3 regions of the Paenibacillus sp. NMA1017 genome follow, and region 3 is predicted to be linked to each of the others. Evidence: a T-box and tRNA genes for the amino acid it is inferred to sense, from the RefSeq annotation. Region 3 holds a T-box; the other regions hold tRNA genes.

Region 1 (4,098 bases), on a different contig from region 3:
TTCCTCAGATGCCTACGTCAACGTCAATGGAATCAATACACGTAGCATGGATGCCAAACAGATCGCTGGGAAGCTATACATTCCTATGAGTCTGCTGAAAGACTATCTAGGCATAGATGCTCAATGGAATGCAGCTCAGAAAACAGTAACGCTGAGTAAAAGCCAGCTAAATCCGATCACAATTGTGCCTCAAACACTTCCCGCTTCGAGTAATGCGAAGGTGTCCTACAAGATTAAGTATCCGCAAATCAGCGGCAGCCAGCTGAATCCTGAGGCTCAACAGGCTATTAACAACGTGCTTAAAAAGCATGCAGAGGGTATATTGGCAGCAGGCAAAAAGATAATGGCTGAGGGAGAGGCTACGACAGAAAGACCGTATGAGTTCGGAAATGATTTTGCGATTGCCTATAACAAAGATGGTATTCTGAGTGTAATTATGCAGGATTACTCGTATACGGGTGGCGCACATGGCATGACGGCACGTAAAGGATATACGTTCTCGCTCGCTGATGGTAAACTGCTGCAGTTGTCTGACGTATTGAAGGCGAATCCAAATTACAAAAAGTTCCTCAATGCTGATTTGAAGAAAAAAATCGATGCGCTTCAGGCTGGGGAAGGATTCGGCAAATTTAAAGAGCTGGCGGCCGATCAGAATTTTTATGTGACGAACAGTGGAGTAACAATCGTGTTTGATTTGTATGATTATGCGCCATACGCGTATGGAATTCCGGAGTTTACCTACTCGTTCGGTCAACTGCTGCCTCAAGGCGGAAAGCCTTTTGTGGGACAGATTTAATAGTAGAAATGAATAAGCTCGATTGTCTATACCCCAAAAAAACAAAGCAAAAAAGCTGCCTACCGGATACGAACATCCGGGGCAGCTTTTTCATTTACCAGCTATCAAGAGGTGAATTTCTTTCTTATACACCTTCTGGAGAGGAGCTAGTTAGCACTTTATCAATAATACCGTATTCCTTGGCATCATCAGCGGACATGAAGTAGTCACGATCTGTATCTTTTTCAATGCGTTCCAGTGGTTGGCCTGTGCGATCTGCGAGAATGCGGTTCAATTTATCACGCATTTTCAGAATGCGGCGTGCACGGATTTCAATATCCGTTGCCTGGCCTTGTGCACCACCCAGTGGTTGATGAATCATAATTTCACTGTTTGGCAAAGCGAAACGTTTACCTTTGGCGCCTGCATTCAGCAAGAACGCGCCCATGGAAGCTGCCATACCTACGCAAATCGTAGATACGTCAGGTTTAATGTATTGCATCGTATCGAAAATGGCCATACCAGCTGTAATGGAACCGCCAGGACTGTTAATATACAAGTGAATATCTTTTTCAGGATCTTCGGCAGCCAAAAACAGCATTTGAGCAATAATAGAGTTGGCTACAACGTCATTGACGTCCGAGCCTAACAAAATAATGCGATCCTTCAACAGTCTGGAATAAATGTCATAGGCGCGTTCGCCGCGGTTACTTTGTTCTACTACCATAGGAACATAGCTCACGTCAAAAAACCTCCCTTAAATATCGTTAGTGGATTTGGTGGACATGCCGATTACACGTCCCTTATTTATAAACTGTTACCGTATTAACCACATGATAAACAATTTCAAACAAAAAGTCAAAGAAAGTCAAACTAATGATTAAAAAAAAGAGCCCTCAGCGCTCTTATTGGTTAAAACATTATATAGAAGCATTTATGCGTTCATTTAAAATGGCGCGCCCGCGAGGAATCGAACCTCGATCTCAGGCTCCGGAGGCCTACGTCATATCCGTTGGACCACGGGCGCACAATTGGAAACAAAGATGATTATATGATATACGGCATTGAATTGCAAGCTTTTATTACGTGCGCATATTCACATATAAAGTTGAGAAATATAGGTTCAGATAGACTTGCATGTGGAGCAAATATTGGTTAAGATATACGTGGGACTTAAAAAGTTATCCCGGGACGTTTTAAGACCAGTTAAAGATAGAGCATTAGAGACAGAACTTAGAAGTGTGCGGGAGTGGAAAGCATGCGAAAGATATTAGAAATACAGAAGCAGCTTCTGCCCGACCTCATGGATGTTTTGAAAAAAAGGTACACGATCCTGCATCAGATTATGCTGTCCGATGTTGTTGGACGCAGAACACTGGCAGCTTCACTGAACATGACCGAGCGCGTATTGCGCGCCGAAACCGATCTTCTTAAAGCTCAGGGGCTAATTGAGATTGAGAGTGTAGGCATGAAGGTGAGCAAAGCAGGACTGGATCTGCTGGAACAGCTGGAGCCGATTGCGAACAACTTGTTCGGCCTGTCCCAATTGGAGGACCAGATTCGTCAAGCCTATGGTTTGAGGAAGGTGGTTGTCGTTCCAGGGGATTCGGATGCTTCTCCGTTAACAAAGCAGGAGCTAGGGCGCGCTGGAGCAAAAGCGTTGCTGAGTGTTATGGATGACGAGGATGTGGTCGCTGTAACAGGTGGCACGACGATTGCCGACGTGGCGGAACAACTGGCACTACCTTCTAATGGCCCACTTAAGGGTGGGTGGTTTGTACCGGCACGCGGGGGTTTGGGAGAAAGCATGGAAATGCAGGCCAACACAATTGCTTCCACAATGGCTCGCAAGGTAGGCGCTCAATACCGTCTGCTCCATGTACCGGATTTGCTCAGCAATCATGCTTACAACTCCTTGCTTGAAGATACGAACATTCAGGATATATTGAACCTGATTCGCGAGAGTCGTATCATCATTCACGGGATAGGCAACGCCATAGCAATGGCACATAGACGTAAACTTGATCCCGAAACCTTTGCCCAGATCAGCAGTGAAGGGGCCGTTGCCGAATCGTTTGGTTATTACTTTAACGAAGATGGCGTCGTTGTTCACAGAATGCTGACGCTTGGACTCCGATTGGAGGACATTAGGCGTACCGATACCGTTCTAGGTGTAGCTGGAGGCAAGAGCAAGGCAGCCGCTATTCATGCGGTACTGCGTTTCGGGCAAGAGGATATTCTAGTCACTGACGAAGGCGCTGCTGTTGAGATTGTAAGTCGTTATTTAAATGATTAATATAGGATTTATGAATAGTGTTGTCTTGACGGGCTTTCGGGTCTGTCTTGAATATATAAAACTAAACTAAACGAACTTTGGGAGGAACTCACTCATGACAGTTAAAGTTGGTATTAACGGTTTCGGACGTATTGGACGCCTTGCTTTCCGCCGGATTCAAAACGTGGAAGGTATTGAAGTAGTAGCAATCAATGACTTGACAGATTCCAAAATGTTGGCACATTTGTTGAAATATGATACAACACAAGGTACTTTCCAAGGAGAAGTAGAAGTACATGACGGCTTCTTCAAAGTAAACGGTAAAGAAGTTAAAGTTTTGGCTAACCGCAACCCTGAAGAACTGCCTTGGGGAGACCTGGGTGTAGACATCGTTCTGGAATGCACAGGTTTCTTCACAACTAAAGAAGCTGCTGAGAAACATTTGAAAGGCGGCGCTAAAAAAGTTGTTATCTCCGCTCCAGCTACTGGCGACATGAAAACTGTCGTTTATAACGTAAACCATGAAATTCTGGACGGTACTGAAACTGTAATCTCCGGTGCTTCTTGCACAACAAACTGCCTGGCTCCTATGGCTAAAACACTGCAAGACAAATTCGGTATCATCGAAGGTTTGATGACTACAATTCACGCTTACACTGGCGACCAAAACACTTTGGATGCTCCACATGCTAAAGGTGACTTCCGTCGTGCTCGCGCAGCAGCAGAAAACATCATTCCTAACACAACTGGTGCTGCAAAAGCCATCGGTCTGGTAATTCCTGAACTGAAAGGTAAACTGGATGGCGCGGCTCAACGTGTTCCAGTAGCAACTGGTTCCCTGACTGAGCTGGTAACAGTTCTGGAGAAAAACGTAACTGCTGAAGAAATCAACGCAGCGATGAAAGAAGCTTCCGATCCTGATACTTTTGGATACACTGAAGATCAAATCGTTTCTTCCGACATCAAAGGTATCACTTTCGGTTCTTTGTTTGATGCAACTCAAACTAAAGTTCTGACTGTTGGCGACAAACAACTGGTGAAAACTGTA
Region 2 (4,098 bases), on a different contig from region 3:
GTCCCTGCCCGGTACGTTTGTAATAATCGACAGCCAATGCGGATAGAGCGCTTGAATCCAGCCCGCCAGACAATAAGGTGCACACTGGAACATCCGAAATGAGCTGCCGCTCCACCGTATCCAGCAATAGTTCTCGTACCTTAAGCGCCGTTTCTTCGGTGTTATCCTCATGCGCGATGCTTTCCAGTGTCCAGTAGGCTTGAATGCGTACACCGTCGCGGCTGTAGGTTAGCGTATGCCCGGGGCGTAGCTCCTTCATGGACGAATAGACGCCGTGTCCGGGGGTACGTGCAGGCCCGATGATAAAAATTTCGGCCAATCCCTCGGCATCCACTGCTGCCTCTACCGCTGGATGCTGGAGCAGTGCTTTGGGTTCTGAGCCAAATACGAATACATCTCCAGTTTGGCTATAAAATAACGGCTTCACTCCCAGCCGATCCCGTGCCAGAAACACCTGCTCCCGCTCACTATCCCAGACCGCAAACGCAAAAATGCCGTTCAACCGATCCACACATTCAGGGCCCCATTCGATATAGGATTCGAGCAGCACCTCCGTGTCGCATTGTGTACGGAAAAAATGACCGCGTTGTTGAAGCTCTTTTTTTAGCTCAGGCGCGTTATATATTTCCCCGTTATATACAATCGTATAAGTGATATCCTCCAGCTGCCGGATCATGGGCTGAGCGCCATTTTCCGGGTCCATAACGCTCAGTCTTCGGTGTCCGAAGGCACACGGGTTGGATATCCAGGTACCCGCAGCATCCGGTCCGCGATCGGAGAGCGTTTGCGTCATATTCAGCAGCAGCTCAGATTGATGCATTAAGTCTCCGTTCCACTGTATGAAACCTGTAATTCCGCACATGTCTGTTCATCCTCTCTTTGTCGTGTTCATCCAGTGTTGGAATGAATCAAAAACTAAATCCCCAGTTCATCAGTATATATGCCGAAAAGAAGCATAAAATGTCTGTCCGTTCCGAAAACTACAGATGGGGCAACCCGTCTACTCGCAAGGAAGGAGGGAGACAATGTACTACATCAAGGATGCCAAAATACGCCGCTTCACTGAACTTGACGGAGTGCGCTGCGCTGAAGTAGAGGTGCGGCCTGGTGCCGCAGATGACCCGGAACTGCTGGTCTATATCACGGCCACGGATCAGAAGGATGGTCACCATGACTATGACATGGTAAGGATCATCCGCAATGACGCCGACCTGGAACTGGATTGGTACGACAATAATCTGCATTCGGCATTTGAGGAAGTGACAGACAAGGCTTTTACCGACTCTACACACATTACTGCTGGTGAGGAGCGAGAGAAGTTTAAAAAAGAATTGCTCTCCTATGGGCAGCTCAGCACAGAGTTCGCCAAGGAGTTCGGGGCATGAGGATATGGTGTGCTATGCCTCGGCTTTTGTTGATTTGGGCCCCGGCGCCATCGCCGGATCAGCGTGAAAGGAGGGGAAAATCATAGACGGCAAAGCGAATTATAAGAAAAATAAAGGTAGCAGTTATATTCATAACAATGAGTTCGCGGAAGAAGTGCTGGAGAAAAACGTAAGACATGAAGTACGGAGAAGTCCTAAACGCTTTGGGAATAAATAAGCAGCCATTGAACCAAATAGCAGCAGCAACTTATCAAAAATGACCCTAAAGAAGCCTCCGTATCCCGCCACATTAGCGGTATGTAGGAGGCTTCTTTTTGAACTAAGCCGCTTCACGCAGCGTCATAATCCCTTTGTAGATGTTATACACAAAAACCCCGAGATAGACCACTACGAATAGCAGTACAAACCCGATCACTGAACCTGCATGATTCGACGTTATTATAAAATACACTAGCGGAATTGCCGCAATAATGGGGAAAATATGCGATAAAATAGCTTTTTTTGCATGTCCCTGAACATATTCGTCCCGTACTGCAATCCACACAATGACAGGCACTAGAAAAGGTGCGAAGAAAATGCTGAAATAACAAAGTGACGACAAAAGACCTCTCACGGCTCAACCCCTCCTTTATGCATGGTTCTTTGTACATAATACCCCGTTAGCGTCCAAATGATTCCTTTTGTAGCCAGCTTCCCTATATCATGAAAAAATGCTTTTGACAGTTGCCCGAAATGTGATATAATAATCAATGCGCTGAATACATAAGGTTTTATTGATCACCATTTTGTCCCAGTAGCTCAGCTGGATAGAGCAACGGCCTTCTAAGCCGTCGGTCGGGGGTTCGAATCCCTCCTGGGACGTCGAAGCGTTCAGATATGTAAAGTTTGAACGAAATTAAAAATGCTTCAAATCCTTGATATATAAGGGTTTGGGGCGTTTTTTCTTTTATTGGGGTTACGATAGAAAACGTTAGAAAAAGGTGTGATTAATACACCTGTTTACTCAAATTATACACACGATTTTTACACGCTATATAAACTAATACCCCTATATAGTAGCACGCCTGTTGAATAACCACAAAATGGCAGAAAAAAGATCGTCTTTTCTGCAGAATCGTTGGTACCATCCAAACGAATCCGAAAGAAGACGATCTTATGAGAAATTCTATCACGATTACATCTATCCTTCAATCCATGCTGACTCCTGAAGAAGTTCAAAGGGTTGTGAAGTTAATAGGTTATGAAGACAAAGCCCGCAAGTTTACGGTGTACCATTTACTCCAATACTGGTGCATGGCTGCGTTGGAACAATGGGGTAGCTATCGATCCATTGGGCTCCTTATCACGGAGAGCGTGCAGGTATTAAACTTCATGTCGCTTTACGAGCAGAAAATGGGCAACCCCTTCAGGGGGGCAAAACAGATCAAAAGGCTTGATGGCAGATTGAAGTCTTCTTTCGTTGGATCAAGCAACATTTGAATATTCCAACGCTGTTGGGCATGACTGAAAATGCGGTCTATGGGCAATTATTCTGTGCTCTAATCGTCTATGTCCTGCTCAATTGGCTATTTGTTGCTGCTCAGACCTCATGGCCCCAACATGCCGTTCTTTCCTTTGCGCGATTTTCTCGTCTATTTCTTCTTCAAAACTTACCTGTTGAATGGCTGATTCAGATTCAGCACGTTCTTCTTCAGTGCACCTCTTGTTTTATGAATTGAGTTACTCAACAGGCGTGGCAGAATCTAAAAGTATCTATAATCATAAAAGATTTATTCCATTTTTAGATAAGGATTGAGAAGACCATTTCAGCTAACTGCGGCTTTAGTTTAATAACAATCTTCCATAAAAGAGCGCGATTCTATAATAAGGATCAGTTCGTTTTCATTAAAGTGTCATATTATATCTTTTAATTTAAGTGAAACTGCCTAAAAAGTATGCTAATATCAGATTTAACAGACAGACAAACTAGTATTTATAGAGGCGAAATTGTGAAAAAATATAGAATATATCAAGTAGACTCATTTACAAAAAATAGATTTCATGGCAACCCTGCTGGAGTTGTTCCAAATGCAAATGGACTTACAGATGAGCAGATGCAGAGAATTGCAAGAGAATTAAATAATTCGGAAACTGCATTTATTTTTGAAACAAATTCTTCAAATTATGATGTTGGAGTAAGATTTTTCACTCCAACAACAGAGGTTCCAATTTGTGGTCATGCAACAGTAGCAGCACATTATGTTTATGCAATTGAGAGAAAAGCTGAAACTGGAAGAATTATTCAGAAAACAAAAGCAGGTATATTGCCTGTTGATGTTATAAAGCATGAAGATGACTATTCTATTGTAATGACACAGGGAGAACCTTCTGTATCAGAGCCTTTAAATGATGAAATAAGAAGTCAGATTGCAAATGCGTTAGGTATTTCTTGTAAAGATATTTGCATGGAATATCCAGTTGCGATATCTTCAACAGGTCATTCTAAGGTAATGGTTCCGATTTACTCCAATGAAATACTACATAGTTTAAAACCTGATTTGCAGAAGCTTACAGAAATCAGCAAGCATATTGGATGTAATGGATATTATGTTTTTACATTAAATCCACAAGAGGATATATTGGTTCACGGAAGAATGTTTGCTCCTGCAATTGGAATAGCTGAAGACCCGGTGACAGGAAATGCAAACGGACCGCTTGGAGCCTATTTGGTACA
Region 3 (4,098 bases):
GATTAAGATTTCGGGTAACCCAGAAAAAGTATCCACACCAGGCAAGAAGGATGTATATCGCATTGTGGATAAGAAGAAAGGGAGAGCCGTAGCCGATTATATTTCTTTCCCGGATGAAGAGCGTCCGCGTAATGGTAAGCGCCTGAAGCTGTTTAACCCTTTGCATCCGTATATGAAGAAGTATGTAGAAAATTACGAAGCCGTGCCGATGCTTGAGCCTATTTTTATAAATGGACAGAAGGTATATGAGCTTCCTGAGCTGGATGAAATTCGTGCCTACCATACTTCACAGTTGAAACTGTTCTGGCCAGAATATTTGCGGAAGCTGAACCCTGAAATTTATCGTGTAAATCTGAGCGAGAAGGTATGGGAGCTGAAGCAAAAGCTGATCGACAGCTATATGCAGCCCGAAGTTGAAGAAAAAGAATAGTTGGAAGAGGCACCTCATGAATGCATGGGGTGCCTTTTTGTGTCGCGGCATGTAGGAAATAGGAGCTTATTTATAAATTTCTCTCATTACATGTCGTAGCTCAGGGACAATAATGCGTTCCATTGCCAAACGAACGGCTCCGCGTGAGCCAGGCATAGAAAATACAGCTGTCTGGCCCACAGTGCCAGCTACAGCCCGGCTTAAGATAGCTGCTGAACCAATGTCCTCAGCAAAGCTTAAATAACGGAAGATTTCCCCAAAGCCAGGTAGTTCCTTATCCAGTAGAGAGGAGACAGCTTCATATGTAGTATCACGTGGAGAAATACCGGTACCACCTGTCAAAAGAACAGCCTCGATGTCATCCTGTGCCACTGCTTCGGATACTAACTGCTGAATACCTTCGTAGTCATCCTTGACGATGACATATCGAACAACTGTATATCCATTGGTTTCTAGTAGATCCATGAGCAGTCGTCCCCCAGTATCTGTTTCCACGGTGCGTGTGTCCGAGACAGTCACGACCATGCAATTAACCTGTTGCGGGGATTCCTGTCGATGCTCCTCTACGGAAGACATATTCATTAAAATGTTCACTCCTTGATCGGTGGTTAGACATACACTTTTTACAATAGAGCAATGACTGAGTGTATGCAAGTCAGAAACAGGGGCTAAAAATCCATGTGATTAATATCCTTGCACTTGCACACTGGAATATAGTACACTTCCTTACATAAGTCGGGATTACTTTGTTTTTATTTTATTGTAAGCGCCCACATCAAATGATTAATCTCAAGGATCAGCGGGTAATAGTACAGCAGGGTCAACAACTGGGAGGTAATGTAATATGAATCACTCATACCAACAATGCGTGGATGCTTGCCTGGAATGTATGAACGCTTGTAATGTATGTTACGTAGCGAGTTTGAAGGAATATGATTTAGCTATGCTACGTGAATGTATTCGAGTGAGTAGGGAATGTGCAGAAATATGCGGATTTGCTGCTCAAATGCTGCAGCGCGGAACGGATTTTGCCGAGCAAATCTGTGAGCTGTGCGCCAAGGCCTGTGAGGTATGTGCTGCTGAATGCAGCAAGCATTCCCATGATCATTGCAAACATTGTGCAGAAGCCTGCCGTCGTTGCGTTCAGGCATGCCGCCAATTGGTGGCAGTGTAATTACATATATGGAACTAGTTCCTGAAGAGGAAATAAAAGGTTGCTTTCTACTGAATAGGTTTGTATAATGATGGGAATTAACGTCATGGAACGGGAGAGTAGCAGCGGGGCCGTATCATTACAGCGAGCCGGAAGAGGTGGAAGCCGGTATGAGGTCCGATGTGAAGCGCACCCGGGAGACGGTTGATCCAACGAGCAGAATTTCTAGTAGATCAGCCCGGCAGACACCGTTATTAGTCATTGGAGTGAAATCGCGATTTGTGTAAGTTAGCTTTAGCTGCACAACCGATTTACGAAGAGTGGTACCGCGGGGATATTGAAGTTCTCGTCTCTTGAATGTTTTCAAGAGGCGGGGGCTTTTTTTGTTAGATTCTATAAAAAGAAGGAGAGAGATCATGTTGATGAGGATTGCTGCTCAAGCGATATTGGCCCATACGGGCTTGGAGGAAAAAGAAATTTTATCATTATTTGAGATGCCTCCGCAGCCTGAATGGGGAGATGTGGCGTTTCCCTGCTTTGTGCTGGCTAAAAAGTTTCGAAAGTCTCCGCAGCACATTGCACTGGAATTGGCGGAGCTAGTAGGCCATGAAGAAGGTTTAACCGCTTCAGCATTGGGTGCCTATGTAAACATAACCTTGGATCGATCTGTTCATATTCCGTTTATGCTTGCTGAATTGAGCAAGGCTGATTTCCTCAATCCCAATATCGGACACGGACAGCGGGTAGTTATTGATATGTCCTCACCCAATATTGCGAAACCGTTTGGTATCGGTCATCTTCGCTCTACTGTTATCGGTGCTGCTTTGTATCGCATACTTGGTGAAACAGGTTATGTACCGATTAGTGTGAATCATCTTGGAGACTGGGGAACACAGTTTGGCAAGCAAATTGCGGCCTATAAAAGATGGGGAAATGAGGAGCAGCTACAGCATGATCCGATTGGTGAATCGCTGAAGCTGTATGTGCGTTTTCATCAGGAGGCCGAGCATGATCTGTCTTTAGAGGATGAAGGCCGCGAGTGGTTCCGACGTTTGGAGCATGGAGACGCTGAGGCTCAACAACTATGGGAGTTTTTTGTTGAAGTCAGTCTGGGTGAATTTGATCGTATGTACCAGCGTCTAAACATTACATTTGACCATGTACTGGGAGAAAGTTTTTACAATGATAAGATGCAGGCAGTTATTGATCAATTAAGAGCAAAAGGATTGCTGGAGGAAAGTGATGGCGCGCTCGTAGTTCGTCTGGAAGACGAGGAACTGCCTCCGTGTCTTATTCTAAAAAAGGATGGGACCACCATTTATCCGACACGTGATCTGGCAACAGCGATTTATCGTCATGAAGTGATGAAGGCTGATCGGTTGCTGTACGTCGTTGGTGGGGAACAGAAGTTGCATTTCCAGCAGGTGTTTGCGGTGCTGAAGCATGCAGGGGAGGCATGGGCGGAGCAATGTGAGCATGTGCCGTTTGGATTAATGCGGTTTGCGGGTAAGAAAATGTCCACAAGACGCGGAAAAGTTGTCAAACTGGAGGAGGTGCTGGATGAAGCTATAGCACGTGCTCAAGCCATCATTACTCAGAAAAATCCCGATTTGCAGGAACAACAGGCAGTAGCTGAGGACGTTGGCATCGGGGCGATTATTTTTGGTGATTTAAAAAACAACCGGCTGAATGAAGTGGATTTTTCGTTGGAGGAGGCGCTGACCTTTGAAGGCGAGACCGGGCCTTATGTGCAGTATACTCATGCGCGCATCCGCAGCCTTCTGGAGAAAGCTTACGCTCGCGCCGATGTTGTTGTTAATACTAATCCTAGCAGCAACGCCCTTGTCCAAGATAGCTATTCTAGTGATTTTAATGACGTATCGGATGAAATGTTGGGTGACGCAGGTTGGGCGCTGCTTAAGCAGTTGGGTCGCTATCACGGACAACTGATACGTGCAGCTCGCCAACTGGAGCCTTCGGTTATTGCCAGATTTGCACTGGATACGGCCCAGGCGTTCAACCGTTTTTACGCCAAGGAAAGGATTGTCGATGGTGGACGCTGGCGTATTCAGTTGGCGGAACAAACTGCGGATATTCTGGCATGCGCGCTGCAACTTCTTGGTCTGAAAGCACCGAATCGGATGTAAGTAATGCGAATAAAGGAGAGCAGTTTTTGCTGGTGGAATGACTGCTGCCCAGATATGGCTCTTCCAAAGGAATACTATAAAAGGTTAATCTGTCACAGGCACTTTTGGGTATGTATAAAGATTGTGAGCAGAAAAGAGTTAGACGGGTTACACTAATCGCAGGTATTCCACTGTTTTGCAACCAATTTGTGTATATTTGAAACATTTGATGATTCTATTGCGTCGGTAAGTGTAGAAGCAAAGTAAACATGGAGGTGTATCACATGAAAAAGAATAAAAGCGTGACAGCAGCTCTGCTTGTCATCTGTTCATTGGCAGTAGCTACGTCGGCCTCTGCTTTTGGTGATATAAAGGGAGCTGAACAGGAG

Evidence for each region. The T-box of region 3 lies ahead of argS (arginine--tRNA ligase). A T-box ahead of a tRNA ligase gene usually reads a tRNA of that ligase, here a tRNA-Arg.
Region 1: it encodes a tRNA-Arg, which carries the amino acid that the T-box ahead of argS (arginine--tRNA ligase) is inferred to sense. The anticodon was not compared.
Region 2: it encodes a tRNA-Arg, which carries the amino acid that the T-box ahead of argS (arginine--tRNA ligase) is inferred to sense. The anticodon was not compared.

Annotation. Positions count from the first base shown of each region.
Region 1 covers NZ_JBZXYR010000014.1:90,619-94,716, reverse strand. Annotated here, with positions in the region: gene AC5ELV_RS23745 (PdaC/SigV domain-containing protein) at 1-796, shown strand, start outside; gene clpP (ATP-dependent Clp endopeptidase proteolytic subunit ClpP) at 921-1,517, opposite strand; tRNA gene AC5ELV_RS23735 (tRNA-Arg) at 1,728-1,802, opposite strand; gene AC5ELV_RS23730 (sugar-binding transcriptional regulator) at 2,034-3,071, shown strand; gene gap (type I glyceraldehyde-3-phosphate dehydrogenase) at 3,166-4,098, shown strand, end outside.
Region 2 covers NZ_JBZXYR010000005.1:253,041-257,138, forward strand. Annotated here, with positions in the region: gene asnB (asparagine synthase (glutamine-hydrolyzing)) at 1-862, opposite strand, end outside; gene AC5ELV_RS15435 (hypothetical protein) at 1,026-1,385, shown strand; gene AC5ELV_RS15440 (magnetosome magnetite crystal formation protein family) at 1,705-1,998, opposite strand; tRNA gene AC5ELV_RS15445 (tRNA-Arg) at 2,173-2,246, shown strand; gene AC5ELV_RS15450 (hypothetical protein) at 2,541-2,864, shown strand; gene AC5ELV_RS15455 (PhzF family isomerase) at 3,374-4,098, shown strand, end outside.
Region 3 covers NZ_JBZXYR010000001.1:218,308-222,405, reverse strand. Annotated here, with positions in the region: gene AC5ELV_RS01015 (nicotinate phosphoribosyltransferase) at 1-430, shown strand, start outside; gene AC5ELV_RS01010 (MogA/MoaB family molybdenum cofactor biosynthesis protein) at 497-1,012, opposite strand; gene AC5ELV_RS01005 (four-helix bundle copper-binding protein) at 1,275-1,604, shown strand; T-box leader at 1,682-1,940, shown strand; gene argS (arginine--tRNA ligase) at 2,000-3,730, shown strand; gene AC5ELV_RS00995 (S-layer homology domain-containing protein) at 3,994-4,098, shown strand, end outside.